Regions from separate parts of the Paenibacillus sp. BC26 genome, predicted to be linked through region 2. Evidence: riboswitches for the same ligand, from Rfam matches in the RefSeq annotation. Region 2 holds a riboswitch; each other region holds the start of a gene.
The links. Region 2 has a riboswitch for cyclic di-GMP ahead of BM412_RS02700 (ATP-binding protein). Riboswitches for the same ligand answer to the same signal wherever they lie in the genome.
Positions count from the first base shown of each region.

Region 1: it holds a riboswitch for cyclic di-GMP, as region 2 does, so the genes downstream of both, BM412_RS17985 (PilZ domain-containing protein) here and BM412_RS02700 (ATP-binding protein) in region 2, are expected to answer to the same signal.
Region 3: it holds a riboswitch for cyclic di-GMP, as region 2 does, so the genes downstream of both, BM412_RS31750 (putative bifunctional diguanylate cyclase/phosphodiesterase) here and BM412_RS02700 (ATP-binding protein) in region 2, are expected to answer to the same signal.
Region 4: it holds a riboswitch for cyclic di-GMP, as region 2 does, so the genes downstream of both, BM412_RS01445 (methyl-accepting chemotaxis protein) here and BM412_RS02700 (ATP-binding protein) in region 2, are expected to answer to the same signal.

Region 1 covers NZ_FPAD01000002.1:344,296-348,427, reverse strand. Annotated here, with positions in the region: gene BM412_RS17995 (GGDEF domain-containing protein) at 1-339, shown strand, start outside; gene BM412_RS17990 (HD-GYP domain-containing protein) at 376-1,458, shown strand; cyclic di-GMP riboswitch class I at 1,490-1,591, shown strand; gene BM412_RS17985 (PilZ domain-containing protein) at 1,770-2,435, shown strand; gene BM412_RS17980 (O-antigen ligase family protein) at 2,592-4,132, shown strand, end outside.
Region 2 covers NZ_FPAD01000001.1:639,896-644,027, reverse strand. Annotated here, with positions in the region: gene BM412_RS02700 (ATP-binding protein) at 1-1,561, opposite strand, end outside; cyclic di-GMP riboswitch class I at 1,647-1,740, opposite strand; gene BM412_RS02695 (Gfo/Idh/MocA family protein) at 1,927-3,006, opposite strand; gene BM412_RS02690 (AraC family transcriptional regulator) at 3,172-4,041, shown strand; gene BM412_RS02685 (sugar phosphate isomerase/epimerase family protein) at 4,064-4,132, opposite strand, start outside.
Region 3 covers NZ_FPAD01000001.1:447,248-451,379, forward strand. Annotated here, with positions in the region: gene BM412_RS31750 (putative bifunctional diguanylate cyclase/phosphodiesterase) at 1-1,773, opposite strand, end outside; cyclic di-GMP riboswitch class I at 1,747-1,847, opposite strand; gene BM412_RS01955 (GntR family transcriptional regulator) at 2,074-3,234, shown strand; gene BM412_RS01960 (AraC family transcriptional regulator) at 3,253-4,132, shown strand, end outside.
Region 4 covers NZ_FPAD01000001.1:318,864-322,995, forward strand. Annotated here, with positions in the region: gene BM412_RS01435 (acyl-CoA thioesterase) at 419-808, shown strand; gene fumC (class II fumarate hydratase) at 970-2,349, shown strand; cyclic di-GMP riboswitch class I at 2,457-2,546, shown strand; gene BM412_RS01445 (methyl-accepting chemotaxis protein) at 2,621-4,132, shown strand, end outside.

The DNA.
Region 1 (4,132 bases), on a different contig from region 2:
AGCCAAGGCGACCAAGCTCTGGCGCTGATCGCAGGAGCACTTAAGGCATGCGCAACCTTCGGCGAAATTATCGGCCGCTGGGGCGGCGATGAATTCATCATTATTTGTCCCTATGCAGATGACAAAGGAATCGACCGAATCGTAAAGCTAATTCACGAACAGCTCTTTAGCATTTCATTGCGGACCGGATTACGGCTGTCAATTTCGGTCGGTCATGCTTCATTTCCGGAGCATGGCATGGAGATTGGCCAGCTGCTGCAAGCTGCTGACAAACGGATGTACGCAGAGAAATATGTCCGTAAGGCGCAGTTGACCGAACCGGCAGCGTTGCAAGCTTAATCCGTGAGCAAGCGGTAAAGGCGGGATTAAACACCGATGAGAAAAGTTCACATCAACTCCGTTAAGCCGGGAGAAAAGTTAGCTCGCCCTATTTTGCAGGAGAATGGGAACATATTGCTAGGCGCCGGTGTGGAGTTAAATCAACGATTTATCGACAGATTGGCTGGTTTAGGCATCGACATGCTTTTCATTGATGATCCCCTGACAGAGGGCTTAGAGCCGACAACGGCTATTCAAGACAGCACGCACAAAGCGGCATCGGATACGATTTACAAGACGATGAATTCGCTAATGGACCAACAGGTGACCAAAGGGCGAACGATCGCCCCCGAGCTTGGCCGCACTTTCCGTAAAGTATTCGGCGATATTATGCAGGATCTCATTCGGCGTGAAGATGTTATGGTCAGCTTGACCAACATTCACGTGGCGGACAGCTACTTGTTCCACCATTCCTTGAATGTCACGATACTGGCAGGCATCATGGGGTTGGCCAGAGGATATAACCGTACGCAGCTCGAAGAGCTTGGCATGGGCGCGATGTTATTCGATATCGGCATGACGCGGCTGCCCAAAGAGATTTTGACCAAGACGTCCGCATTAACGCCAAGCGAGCGGATGCTCATGGAGAAGCATACCGAGGATGGCTTCAACATTATTAGAGCGCAGCATGATATTAGTTTACTCTCGGCTCACTGCGCGCTTCAGCATCACGAGCGCTACGACGGCACAGGCTATCCGCGCAAGCTTAAGCGGGAGGCCATTCATGAATACGCTCAAATCGTCGCCATCGCAGATGTATACGATGCGCTTACCTCTCCAAGGCCGCATCGGAAACGATATACCCCATCGGAAGCGATCGAGTTTTTGTTTGCTGCAGGAAATACCTATTTTGATTTAGAATTGATCAAAATTTTTTGTAAGCATATTTCGATTTATCCGGTCTCCACAACGGTACTGCTCAGTTCAGGGCAAGTTGCTGTCGTAGCTATGAACGATCCGCTCGCGGTTCATCGTCCAACGGTTCGGATTATCCGTGAGTCTGATGGAACTGCACCTGCTTCAGCCTATCAGATCGACCTCAAAGACCAACATAAGTTAATGATCGTGAAAGAACTGTAGGTAGGTTAGCATACTGCTGACAACTGCATATCATCGATACTGGCAAACTTATCGAAAGATAAGGACGCAAAGTTAAAGGGTCTAATGTCCGCTAATAATGAAGTAGCGAACGAATGACAGCCTGACTGCCGAAATGAACACCCGAGTCTGTCTCGGGGTACTGAAGCGGCTCCGTTCTTGTATGAGGAAGCGCTTTTTCTGTTTTTATGCAAAGTATTGCGGTTGCCGGAGTGTTCTTCATATGTAAAGGGGGAATGGATGTGACAGGCATGAATGAAAGAATTGGTTTCAATAATAAACCTACCTTTGCTATGAAGGCATTGCTGCACAGCCGTACTATGGTTGAGAAAGAAGGGTATGTTGCTACAGGCGTACTTGCCCATGCAGAAGGCGAAATGATGGAAATCGAGCTTACGGAGTTCAAGAACTTCGAGCTCGGAGATCCGGTTAGCTTAACCGTGTATTCACCTGTCGGTATTCACCGTCTGCAATCGACGATTATTGCAAAGGCGGAAGGTTCCATCGCGGTTATTTTTCCGATCCGTTCATTGGCGGGACTGGATGAGAAGCGGGAATCGCCGCGTATCGATATCGAGGCAAGAGGTACGATTTCGCGAACATACTCGCAAGAGATAGAAAACTCCAAAGGGGAGAAATTGACGATAGAAGCTACAGACAGCTTCGATATAGAGCTAAGAAATATAAGCGACACCGGCATAGGTTTTTCCTTAATGAGCCCTCCAACGCTCGCGAATGGGGATATCCTCACGACGAGCCTATCACTGGGCTTTAAGTTGGAGTGCGAAATTGAAATAATCCGCAAGGACGATGGAAGTGAGTGGAAGTTTTACGGAGCTCGCTTTCAAGGGTTAGACGAGCAGCAGCAGAGGGCGCTTCGGGCGTACTTGCTGCGTGTGCAGATTGAAGCCTATTTCAAGCTTAAGAAGGAGAAGGCATCGGCTAAGAAGAGCAGATAAACGTGATTTCGGCGTTGCTGGCATAAGAAGACGTTTGAACGGATGATGGTGATCCGGCAGCGTCTTCTTTTTTTATAAGTCAGCTCGTCAATTATGGTACAATTGGAAAAATAACGAAAAGAATGCGGCGGGGTTTGAGCAAAAGGGGAAGTGGTTATGCGAAGTGGGCTGACGGGACTAGCTGCGCTGGCCGTGGCGATCGTGCTGGCTGGTTCGGCTTATCATTACGGAATGTTCTTTGATACAATCTTTTATCGGTGGGAATCCATCCTTATCGTCGTCTGCGTGTTCATAGTAGGAGCAGATATAGCGGCTCACTCTCGGAAAGCGGATACGCGGCTTAGGAAGGGCGTTCCGGCGGCGTTTTATGGACTGCTTGCGATTGCACTGCTATATGCAGTGGCGCTGATCCATCGTCCTGCTTCCGTGTTAGGCAGCTTCGATGAGGCCTTGCGATGGACGGCATATACGGCTTTTGCCGTCACCTTGTACAGCTGGTTCTGTTCAAGCTCCGATACGACTGTGCGGCGACACCGCCTAAAGTGGCTTTCTGCGGCCATTCAGGGCTCAGGCGCTTTCGTTATCACGGGAGCGATCGCGGGATGGATGGGGTGGGTTGCTTTTCCCGAAATCATCATGACTACCGGCGATGCAAGACTGTCCGCTGTTGGAGCGCGTTTGTCGGGGTTCATGCAATATCCGAATTTCTTAGGTGCCGTAGCCGGTGCCTATCTCTTATTCTATTTGCTCTTGCTAATCAGGGAAAAGGCTTCGGTATCGTCGTTTATCGGGGCTGCAGCCGGGGTGCTGCCTGCTGTCTTGGTACTGCTGCTAACCGAATCCAGAGGAGCTTGGCTCGTGACCGCCCTGGCATGGGTTGGCGGCCTTCTGCTGCTGCGCAGTAAGGAACGCGTCACTTGGCTTATCTTTAGCGGCTGGGCATTGATAAGCGGCGGGGCTGCATATCGAGCTGTCGTTCATGCAGGATTACGCAGTGGGGATGCCGGTGATGGTACTAGCAAGTTTGTACAGGATGGGGCAACTTCGCAGGAGACCGTATTGCTGATTCTGATAGGTGTGGCTGCACTTGCCGGATTTACTGCTTTGAGATGGATGCAGGCACGAGGACGAGAACAGCTGCTCAGCCGAATAGCATGGGGCTGCTGGCTTGCAGGATTATTTGGCATGGTCATGCTCCTTCCATCGGTTATTCAAGGACGTTTAAGCGGCGGGTTTCAGACGGCCGGCGCGCGCGGGTTATTTTATAAGGATGCATGGCTGCTCATGAAGGAAGCGCTGTTCTTCGGCCGTGGCGGCGACACATGGCGGATGTTGTTTACCCAAGTGCAAACCGCGCCTTACGTTGGGAATGAAGTACATAGCGGTTACATTGAAATTGCGCTTGATCTGGGTCTTGTCGGGCTGTTGGTTGCTGCCGTGGTCTTCTTTGTCTTGCTGCGCGGCGTATGGCGGTCGAATCCGATCGGGCTTCTGCCGATTAGCGTGCTGCTGCTGCATGCGGCGGTGGACTTCGATATGTCCTTCGGGTATTATTGGCTCTTGCTGCTCAGCTGGGTGGTCTACTATTCGGGCGAACCTACGGGGTCGATCAAGCACGCCATTCTAGCAGCTCTGCCGCTGCGACAGCTGCGCACTGCGCTGCTTGTCGCAGCCGCAGCAAGTCTCACCGCCGCCGC
Region 2 (4,132 bases):
TCGAGGTCATCATGTGGTTGCCGACCTGTTCTGCCACAATTCGAACTTCGCCGCCGCCTTCCGTTGCTTCGATTGCGTTCTTAATGAGATTGATAAATACCTGTTTGATCTGGCTTTCATCGCAATAAATAAGCAGCTCCGGCTCCGAATATTGCAGCTTGATATCTACATTGTTTAGATTAGCCTGTGATTCCAGCAGCGTATAGACTCCGGCTAGCAGCTCGCATAGATTGGTCGCTTGAAATCGGCTGATTTGCGGCTTCGCAAGCAGGAGCAGCTCGTTAATGATGCCTTCCATCCGAACAACCTCGGACGTAATAATGGCGACATACTCCATTTTGCTCATCCCGTTCTGAAACAGCTTCATAAATCCTTTAATCGCCGTAAGCGGATTTCGAATCTCGTGCGCGATGCCTGCTGCCAGCTGGCCCGCCATCGACAGCTTCTCCGACTCTACAATGAACGCCTCTTGCTCCTTGCGCTGCGTTAAATCGGTAAAGTTGATGACGACTCCGGCTTGCTCGCCTTTGACCCGCATTGGCGTAATATGATATTCCACCGGGAACGTCGAACCATTCTTGCGGCGAAACAAATCATCCGCTACATAGTCAGCGTTGCCGGAGCGATTCACCTTCTCGACGGGATCCCATTCCTCATCCTCCGGCTTCATCGCTCGCAGTCCAACCTTACGCCCGAGTACCTCATTCGCCTCGAAGCCCGTTAAGTTCGCAGCGGCTTGATTCCAGAAGATTACCTTGCCCCGCTCGTCCAGTCGGTAGATCCCCTCGGCCACGGAATCCAGAATATGCGAATAGGCCTCATTCATCCGCTTAAGGCGTTCTTCGCTTTGCTTCAGGCGGCTGTCAATCATCAGAATGACGATTGAATACATGCAGATTACGGAAACGATCAAACTTATGCTAATGGCCAGAAAGAATTGATTTTGCGATAAAGCCACAGATTCACTTGCATATTGCGATGTAATGCCATGCATCATGGGCATGTTGCTATAATGAAGAAATTCAACGGCTGCGGATAGCGATAGTGCGTGGATGAACTGCCGAAAACGGCTTAGTTTATGGAATCGATGCTGCCTTGTGAATACGAATCCCAACACAAGTGCCAGCACGATAATGGAAACAAAACCTGTGGATGACTGATAGTGGAGTGTCGCATGGGCTTTGATGGCTTTCATCCCAATGTAGTGCATGGCTACGATGCCGCCGGTCTGTACCAAAATACCGAGAACGAGCAGGCTTGTCCGATGTCGCTGCGCAGCACGTTCGAACAAGAGAAGCGCTATCGCGGACAAGACGACTAAAACACCCATGGAGAGAAATACATAACCGAAATGATACATCACCTTGACCGGGAACGGATACGCGAGCAATGCCACAAAATGCATGGACCAAATCCCGATACTAAATACAAAAGCACCGCTCATAAGCCAAAAGATTGTCGTATACCTTGCTGCATTCATACGCCTGTACAGATGAAAGAGGATTAGAGAAGAACTGAATACGAGTACAAATGAAATGGCGACGAGTGCGACGGATGCCATGCTAACCTTCCTCCGGTTCATTGACTTAGCAGCAGAGTGTAAAATGGCAATAAAAAAACCACCCGAATAGGATGGATTCCATCTACTCGGCAACCTTGTCTACCTTAGCATCACGGTGAGTGATCCCTTAGGCCACGGCTTTGCGTCCCATAGTTTCCTATGGTTTGCCTTTATCATAGGTATTAAGTTGTAAAATTTTCCTGAAGATTAGTTTAACTCTCATTATAGATTTTTTCCCAAAACTGTACAGAGCGAATAACGTTGAACTTTGACATATTTTGTCGAATTCGAAAATATAGCTAACATCGTTAATTATTGCAAAAAAGCCGAAGATGACAAGGCCATCCCCGGCTTCAATGAATGTTTTACTCGAAGTATACAGCCTTGCCCGTACGGGAAGACTCGTAGATCGCTTCAAGAATTTCGGAAACCACAAGCGCTTGCTCTGGTTTAACGAAAGTTTCTTTGTCGTTTTTAACGGCATCGATCCACATGCTTGCTTCAAGAACTTCTGCAGTTTCGCTCGCGCCTTCATAGAAAGCAACGCCGCCGCTGTTCAGTTCAACTTTGTTTACATATAGGCGGCTGTTGTGCTCGCCATTGAAACGAAGACCGTCTTTCATGTCAGCGCCTGCTTTAGTACCGCTGAGGGATACTTTAGCCTCATCGACTTCAAGCGAGTTAAGCGCCCAGCTGGATTCAAGGATAACAGTTGCACCGTTCTCCATTGTGATCATAGCGAAAGCGGAATCTTCAACTGTGAATTGTTTTGGATCCCATGGGCCCCAAGCATTCGCAGCGTTCTCGTTTTGGGACAGCTTGTGGTAAGCGCGGCCAAGAACGACTTTCGGCTTGTAGTTGTCCATCATCCACAATACAAGGTCAAGAGCGTGAGTACCGATATCGATAAGCGGTCCGCCGCCTTGTTTCTCTTCGTCCAAGAATACGCCCCATGTCGGAACAGCGCGACGACGGATCGCATGTGCTTTAGCGAAGTAAATTTCGCCAAGCTCGCCTGCATCGCAAGCTTCTTTCAGGTAACGGCTGTCTGCACGGTAACGGTTGTTGTAACCGATGCTGAGTTTTTTGCCGGTACGTTGTGCAACTTCAAGCATTTTGCGAGCGTCAGCAGCTGTTTTAGCCATTGGCTTCTCGCAAAGCACGTGTTTGCCGGCTTCCAATGCGTCGATGGAGATAACCGCATGGGAATCGTTAGGCGTACAAACGTGAATCACGTCGATCGACGCGTCTTGAAGCAGTAGTTTATAGTCAGAATATACTTTTGCCTCTTCAGTGCCGTATTTCGCTTTTGCTTGTTCAGCCTTCTCAACAATGATATCGCAGAAAGCAACGATTTCAGCGTCTTTGACTTGGGCCAAACTTGGGAGATGTTTACCGTTGGCGATACCGCCGCAGCCAATAATGCCTACACGTACTTTTGACATTTTAAATTTCTACCTCCATGAGCCTCGAAATGATATAATTTGTAGTATGCGTGTCAGCTAGATAGAGAGACACAACTGACTACAGTATAGACGAACATGTCCACAAAAATATAGGCGCTATATAGGTATGGTTTTATGTGATTTTGTTATCGAAGGGATGGTACCGTGGAATTTTACAATGAAAAGGTCGTTTACGAGAACCCGCTGCTCTCCATAAAAGTGTTTCAATCCCTGCGGAATAACGATCTGTTTATCAATTGGCATTATCATCGCGAAATCGAATTGCTGCTTGTAATCACCGGCGAGCTTGACGTAAATATAGAAGATGAGTGCATAAAACTACAAACGGGCGACATCGCATTGATCGGCGCAAGGCAGCTTCATCGCGATCGCAGCATGAGCAGCCCGCTGAACTATATCGTCTTGCAATTTGATTTGGAGCAATTTATTGACCAAAGCTCCATGCCTTATATGCGATTCTTCTCCGAGACGAAGAACCCGCTCAGCCGGGCGAATTATATTTTCCAAGAGAATGAATCGGCACGAGCAGAAGCGTCGGAATGTATCCGCGGCGTTCTGCAGGAAGTCACGACGAAGCAAAGCGGGTATGAGCTCGCGGTCAGCATGTACATAAAGAAGCTGCTCCTTCTGCTCATTCGGGGAGATTCCAGGAAAGTGCTTGCTGATCATGATGACTTTGACCGGGCTCGTCTCCGAGGGGTAATCGACTACGTAGAGGAACATCTGACCGACCGCATCCAAGTAGAAGAAGTATCGAAGCTCGCCAATATGAGCTATTACTACTTCGTCAAATTCTTCAAGAAAGCGATCGGGATGTCCTTCACGGAGTATGTGAATTATCGCAAGATCAAATGGGCCGAGCGTATTCTGCTCACGAAGGATCTCAGCGTCTCCGAGGTCGGCGACCGGATCGGCATGCCGAATATGGCCCATTTCTACAAAATGTTCAAGAAATATAATGATTGCTCACCGAAGCAATTCCAGAAGAAAATGCTGGAGTGGAACCGAGCTTAGCCTTACAGTGAACGGCGGTGAATTAACCTATCCGCTGAAAGGCTTGTTTCATGAATGTCAGACTAGCCGGTAATTCCTCGTCCAGTCGTTG
Region 3 (4,132 bases), 190 kb from region 2:
GATAAGCCCGGTTTCTTCGGCAAGCGGTATGAATTCCGCCGGAGAAACGGCACCGAACTTCGGATGCGTCCAACGCAGGAGAGCCTCGAAGCCGCTCAAGCGGTCGGCTGACAAATCCTTCTTGCCCTGATAGACCAAATGAAGTTCGTCTTGCTGGAGTGCTTTGCGCAAGTCCTGCTCCAGCATCATTTTCCGCAAATTAACCTCGTTCATCTCCGTGCTGTAGAAGGCGTAGTTGTTTCTCCCCTGCCTCTTAGCCGCATACATAGCCGCATCCGCGTGAATCAGCAGCGTATCGGCATCCTGACCGTCTTTGGGATACATTGCAATCCCGATGCTCGTCGTAACGCTAATCTCTTGCCCTTTGAGGATGAAAGGCTCCGAGAGCCGTTCCAGCAGGGGCTCAATCAGCGCCCCTAACGTTTCTGCGCTGCTATTCGGAAGCAGGATGACAAACTCGTCACCGGCAAGTCTGGCCGCAAAGGATGAAGGCTCCAGCGATGCCTGAAGCCGCTTCGCGAAGTTCTTAAGCAGACGGTCCCCATGGGGGTGCCCGAACGTATCGTTGATGGATTTGAATCGGTCCATATCAAGAAACAAGACCGCGAAGCTGCATGGATGATTAGCGGCATTCCGAAGCTCTGCTTCTATCTTCATAATGAATTGATAGCGATTCGGCAGATCGGTCAATTGATCGTGATAAGCCATATAATTAATGGTTTCACGGGCGTTCTTCGTTTCCGAAATATTACGGAAGTTCGAGAGGATGGCCGGGCGATTATTGAACAAAGTCGATATCGAATTGGTTTCCACCTCGATCACTTCTCCATTGACCTTGTAAATACGAAGCTCCGTATAATCCAAGATGGTTTTGCCTGCAATAAGGTCAGCCGCTTTCGCGCGGATCAGGTCGTGATACTCCGGCAGAGCCAAGTCAAATACATCAACGCCGATTAATTCATCCAGATGCTTCGCGCCGAGCATCGCCAGCCCCGACCGATTCATATGAACAATCTTATTATCGATTTGAACGATATTGGCTTCGGGAGACAGCTCGAAAATTTGCCGGTACCGGTTCTCATTATCCAGCGCTTTCTTCTCGCTTCGCTGTGCATGCGCGATGATTCGGCGTCCGATGATGCATACGCTGACACAAGTGATGCAGCACATGGTGAACAGGGTGAACTGTACGACTCGGGAGATCAGGTCCATTTTGAGCATATAGGGGTTAAACAATTGATGGACGATGAGTAGCACAATGCCATATCCGCTTGCCAACAGCGTTACATAGCGGTCCAGATAGATGAGGGAGAGAAGCGCGAAGAGGAAGACCACGGTACCGGAATTCGGCGTGGGTATAAAGCACATGACGATGGAGCAGAGCAGGAATGAATAGGCGGAAATAATTAATTTCCCTTTCAGCGTCTTGTAGGTCTGCCGGTAAACGAAATAGAGCACAAAACCAAGCGGAATGACGGAAGAGACGAATCGTATGAAAACTTGAAAGGTTATCAGCTCAAGCGAGAGAACGGTTACATAGATAGGGAGCGAGGACAGGATAAGAAACATTAACGTGTAGGTCAGTAGCTTCGAACTAAACTGCTCGTATGAGGTGGCCAAGCCGATCACATCCTTTCTGTGTCCATATTGGTATACAAAAAAAAAAACCGGCCCTTCAGAGCAAGATGGCGGCAATAGACCGATACGCATCTTCCCGCTTGGAGGCACCAAGGTCAGCAGATTAACTTCGGCAGTCTGGCTGTCGTATCCCATTCCTTGTTAGGAGAAAAGACTTAGACCCAATGACTTTGCGCCCCCTGCTTTCGAAGGGTTTGCCTATGAGAAACGATTCAATTTTGACGAAATATGTAGGAATATAGTTCTAATCTTATTTTCCATAATATCTCAGTCGCGTGAATGGGTCTATGGAACCTATTTAAAAGGATAGAGTTGGTATTTATGAGCCTGTGCGGTGAGCGGTGTTATTAAATAAAGGACTAAAGACTTATATAATTAGGACTATAATCACAATGGAATTCAAGAGCAGGCTATGGATTGACACAGATGATACACATGTCATATAGTCAAGCTAATCTAGCAGAGATGAAGGTGAATTGGTTGTCTACCTACCCGTATCACCGTATTAAGGAAGATATTCGAAAGCGCATACATATAGGCGAGTGGCAGGGATCTTCGCGATTGCCGTCCAGCCGCAATTTGGCGGAGTCCTATCAATCCAGCGTTAATACGATCGAGAAGGCAATTAAGGAGCTCTGCGGGGAAGGACTTCTAACACGGGACAACCGCCGAGGTACTTATCTCGCAGATGGCGGGCTGAGTTCCGTGTCTCAATCGATGAGCGGGAGCGGGCTAATCGCCGCATCTGTTATCGGCATCGACAACCCGTTATGGGGAGCCGCCCTGCGCGGGATCGAGGATGCGCTGCAGCCGAAGGGCTATCAGCTGATGAGCAGCAGCGATAACCGCAGCTTTGATAAGCTGGAGTCGTTCGTTGCGAGCGCGATTGAAAGGCAAGTGGAGGGGATTATTCTCAGTCCGATCCACGGGGGACAGGACGAGCTGCGCAGTCGGCAGCTCTACGAGCGGTTATCGGCAAGCGGGATCCCGGTTATTTTCTTAGATCGGCGGGTTTGGGACAGCGATATCCCCTTTGTGACGAGCGATAACGCTGCGGGCGCTTATTCGCTCACGAAGTTGCTGCTTGCCAAGGGGCATCGGCGGATTGCGTTCGTACGCAATTCGGATCTCAGCACGTTCTATGAACGGCTGCTTGGCATGAGACAAGCTTTCATCGAAGCAGGTGTTCCTTTCGAAGCGGATTACGACTTGAGCATCCCAACTCGGTTCGAGAATTTCGAGAGTGAAATCGAAGCGTTTGTTTCTCGGCTTGCGTATGCGCTGGGGACGATGCGGTATACGGCTGTTTTTGCGGCGAATGATCAGATTGCCGAAGCTGCGCTTGCTGCACTTGAGCGGCTTGGCAGGCGCGTCCCGGACGACATGTCCCTGGTTACTTATGATGCGCAGGGGTTGAACGGGAAACTTCGACTGGATATCACAGGTGCGAACCAGCCTTTCTATGAGATGGGACGCAGCGCTGCCCTTCAATTATTGCATGCGGCAGAAGGCAAGCAGCCGATCGCGGTTGCCGGACATATTTGCAAAGCGGACATTCATTACGGCAGCTCGGTTAGGGAAGCAAAGATTGAATAACAAGGGTGGTACTTGCTTATGAGCCTCATTCGTCTGTTTCAAGAAAAGAAATATTTGCTGCGCATCTTCTTATGGATTGCAGGCATTATTTTGCTAATCGTCGTTTCATTCTCAGCCCTGGTCTATGTGAATGTAGAGAAGAAGGTGTTCAAGAGCGAATACGAGAACAGCCAGAAGGTACTCTCGCAGATGAAATACAACATCGATTATCTCGATACGATGATTCGCAATATTACCCTTTCCACCTATGGCAGCAATGACGTGAAGGCGCTTATGTATTTGAACGATGAGGAAACGTACGAGCATTTGAATGTCATCAATAAACTAAACGCGACCATTGTGGCGAACAATCCGTTCATTCAGTCCATCTACATCTATAACAATCATAAGAAGCTCTATTACTCGACATATGGCGATTTGTATCATAAGGACGCAGAGCTCGATAAGGTGCTGCAAAGCTATACGACCATTCCGGTGCTCCGTGCAATTGTGCGCCGCAGTGCGGAATCCGATGACCTAGGCGCAGGAGGAACTGCTGCGAATACGGTATTAAGCTATGTGATGTATGAGACGACGGATCGCGATAACCGAATGGATGGCGCCATCATTCTGAACATTAAGCTGGATTGGCTCGTCGATAACATTCGTGCCATTAACCGGATTGAGGCCGGCGCGCGAAGCGAGCTCTACATCTTGGACAGCGGCAATGGGCTGATCGAGACCGATCCGGGTAATCCGGTGCAAGGCTCGACCTTCGCGAATACGATCAGGCAAGCTTATGTGGACCAAGCGAGCGGCACAGAAGCCCAGTCTGCGCAGCCGTCGGGTTTCTTCGATCAGAGCATTGGCGGCGAGAAATATATCATCTCCTATATTCGTCTGGAGAAGACCGGCTGGA
Region 4 (4,132 bases), 320 kb from region 2:
TTTGATAGCTGAGAGTTCAATATCGCTACTCTCAGCAGCAAATCGGCGTAAATCGGCGTGATATCGGCGGTGAGAGTTCGTTTTTGGAACTCTCAGCATCTAGCGAGTGGAGGAAATGGTTGGTTTGATAGCTGAGAGTTCAATATGGGTACTCTCAGCAGCAAATCGGCAGCAATTCGGAGTGATAACGGTGGTGAGAGTTTGCTTTCGTATCTCTCAAGCACCAATACGCGAGGCAACTATGGTTCGGCAGGGGGAGCGGAGATTTCGCGGGTGGCAGAATGGGAGCTATTAAGCGTGGGTTGCGGCGGCACTCCGCGCTCAACCTTTGACATCCATACTATCGCCAGCTAACATGAAGGCAACTAGGGCCGAAGCTGTAAAAACAGGCCGCGGCAAAGGAGGCGTGTGAGGATCGATGCAAGCGAATCTGGAGCTTATCGTCCGTTCGACGGAAATTGATGTAAACGGGCATGTGAACAATGCCAAGTACTTGGAATACCTCGAATGGGGACGTGAAGAATGGTATGAGCAGGCAGGCTTGCACTATGATGTGTTATTGGCAATGGGCGTTCAGACGGTAACGGTTAATATCAATATCAACTATCGCAAGGAATGCAGGCAAGGGGATCGGCTGACGGTTGCGACGACGCCGGAGCGGGCTGGACGGAGCAGCTATGTGCTCAAGCAAGAGATCGTGAACGAGAAGGGCGAGCTGTGCGGGGATGCTACCGTTACTTGTGTGACGATGGATTCGAACACGCGCAAGAGCAGGGAGCTGCCGCCGGAGCTGCGGAGTCAGTTTTAGCCGGAGAATCCGTATTACAAGCCGGCAAATAGGTAATCATGGGAAAGAGGCGATGCATGCTCGTAGATGCATCGCCTCTTTCATAGAAATAGAACAAGTGCCATTTTGGGTATATAGAAAGTAAACCGAACAGAAACCATTCGTATGAGGAGGTAGTCGTGATGAGCGATTTTCGCATTGAGAAGGATTCCATGGGTGAGATACAGGTTGAGGCGCACCGGCTGTGGGGAGCGCAGACCGAGCGCAGTCTGCACAATTTCAAAATCGGTACGGAGAAGATGCCGCGTGAGTTAATTACCGCTTTTGCCTATTTGAAGAAAGCAGCAGCGACCGTGAACGGAAGCTTGGGGAAGATGGATGCCCTGAAAGCCGAAGCGATAGCGGTTGCAGCGGATGAAGTAATTGAAGGAAAGTGGCAGGATGAGTTTCCGCTTGCCGTCTGGCAGACCGGGAGCGGCACGCAGTCCAACATGAACGTCAATGAAGTGATTGCACGGCGTTCGGCACAGCTGCTCAAGGAGAAAGGCCAAGAAGCAGCCGTTCATCCCAACGATGACGTGAACCGCTCGCAGAGCTCTAATGATACCTTTCCAACGGCGATGCATATCGCCGCGCTGATTGCTGTGGAGGATCTCGTCCTGCCGGCCATTGCGCAGCTGAAATCCACGCTCGAGCAGAAGAGCGCAAGCTTCATGGATGTAATCAAAATCGGCCGCACCCATCTGCAGGATGCCACTCCGCTTACGCTCGGCCAGGAAATCAGCGGCTGGGTTCGGATGCTGGAGAAAGGCGAGCGTAATATTAGAGCAAGCCGCGAGGAGCTGCGCGAACTTGCCATCGGCGGCACGGCCGTGGGCACGGGCCTCAATGCCCCGCCGGGCTTCAGCGAGAAAGTGTCGGCGGAGATCAGCCGCCTAACCGGCAAGAACTTCATTAGCGCGCCGAACAAATTTCACGCGCTGACAAGCCACGACGAAATCGTCTTCGTGCATGGCGCAATCAAAGCGCTCGCCGCGGACTTGATGAAGATCGCGAACGACGTGCGCTGGCTCGCAAGCGGCCCTCGCTGCGGGATTGGCGAGATTCGAATACCGGAGAACGAGCCGGGCAGCTCCATCATGCCTGGGAAGGTGAACCCGACGCAGTGCGAAGCGCTGACGATGGTGGTCTGTCAGATCATGGGCAATGACGCGGCAATCGGCTTCGCGGCCAGCCAGGGCAACTTCGAGCTGAACGTGTTTAAGCCTGTCATCATTCACAACTTCCTGCAGTCGACCCGCATTCTAAGCGATGCCATCCGCTCCTTCGATGAGCATTGCGCGGTTGGCATTGAGCCGAATCGGGAAGCAATCGCCCGGCATCTGAACGAGTCCCTGATGCTCGTTACGGCGCTCAATCCTCATATCGGCTATGAGAATGCGGCAGCTATTGCGAAGTCCGCTCATAAGGAAGGCCTGACGCTGCGTGAGGCTGCCATTCGCAGCGGACTGATTACAGCTGCCAAATTCGATGAAGTGGTGAAAGCAGAAGAGATGATCTGACAAATTCGACAAAAGATTACAAATTACGCTATGTACAAATAGGGCTTTACTCTCCTATAATTAACCCTGTTAATATTTACAAAACCATAGTTTTACAACTACTTCTCATATGATAAAGGCAAACCAATGGAAATGTTGGGACGCAAAGCCTAGGCCTAAAGCATCGATACCGATGCCATGGTGGACAGGTTACCGGGTGAAAAGGAGTCCATCCTTAACATGGGTGGACTCTTTTTATATTTATACAAATATTGGGAGGTAGGCTCGTTGTATGCTTAGAGAGAAAAACCGTGTCATGTTATTCATTTCTACAATTATTGTACTTTTATCGCTTCTGGTACACGCATTCGATTGGCTCGGTTTTTCCATGCAGCATGATCATCATCCGGATCAGAATGGTTCAACGCTTCTCTCCTTACTTAATCAAACGTTCTTCGCATTGCCGTTTACTTGCTTACTGCTTGCCGGATTTTGCATGCGGTTACAGAAGGAACAGCAGAGCGTTCCGCTTCTTATGACGCTTTCGCTTACCTTCAGCAGCATATCCATCATTGCCGGCGGTAACGGGACGGTGGAATACCACTTCTCCATCTTTATGGTACTGGCCATTATTTTGTACTACGACCTCATCGCAATGCTTCTCATCAGCACCGTCATCTTCGCTCTGCAGCATGTACTCGGCTTCTTAATCTTCCCAGAGCTTGTCTACGGAACCCGTGATTATTCGCTGGCCATGGTCTCCATTCACATCGTATTTGTTGTTTTGTTTATCGGCGCCGTTACCTATCAAATTATGACGCGCAGAGCCTTCATCCACGCACTGGAATCGGCCCAACAGCAGAAAATTCAAGCAGCGGTCAAACAAATTATCGAAAATGTGACGGAAACGTCGGACCAGGTGCTCATGAACTCCAAGGAGCTCAGCTGCAACGCGGCCACGCTTAATCTCTTGGCAGGGGATATCGTACAAACGATGCATAAGGTCGATGCCGCGGCACATTTACAGGAGAATGGCGCACAGACCGGCAAGAAGGTGATCGGAGAGATGCTCCGAGATATCCATACCATCGCTGAAACGTCTGCCACCGTGTCTAATTTCTCGAACGAGGTTGCGACAGAGGCCGACAACGGGAATGAAGCCATTCAGAAGGCTGTCCGGCAGATGACATCGATGAGCAATGCCGTTCAAGAATCGGCTGCCAAAGTAAAGCTGCTTGGTCAGCGTTCACAAGAAATAGATGATATTACGAGTTTAATTACAGACATAGCTTCCCAGACCAGTCTGCTGGCTCTGAATGCGGCGATCGAAGCGGCACGGGCAGGCGAGCATGGCAGAGGTTTTACCGTCGTATCCAATGAAGTCCGCAAGCTGTCTGAGCAAACCACCGCCTCCGCCCAGAGAATCGCTGAGCTTGTTCAAGACATCCAGGCTAATAACCGGGCTTCCATCCAATCCATGGATCAAGTAATTGTTGAGGTAGCATCAGGAAATCAAGCCGTATGTGATGCGGGAGCGGCGTTCGAACGCATTATGCGGTCTATTAAAACCGTTGCGGAACAAATTCATTACATCTCCGGCGCGTCTCAGCAAATGTCTGCCAGTACGCAGCAGTTCAGCATCAACATCGAGGAAATCTCCCGCATGTCCGTTGAATTGACGGGCAGCGTAAAGACGGTCACAGGCAGCTCGAATGAGCAGCATCAGCTGATTTCCAGATCGTCGGAGCTGGCGACAATGCTGGAGAAACTGAGCGATAAATTAGATCAAACGATGGTCAGCACA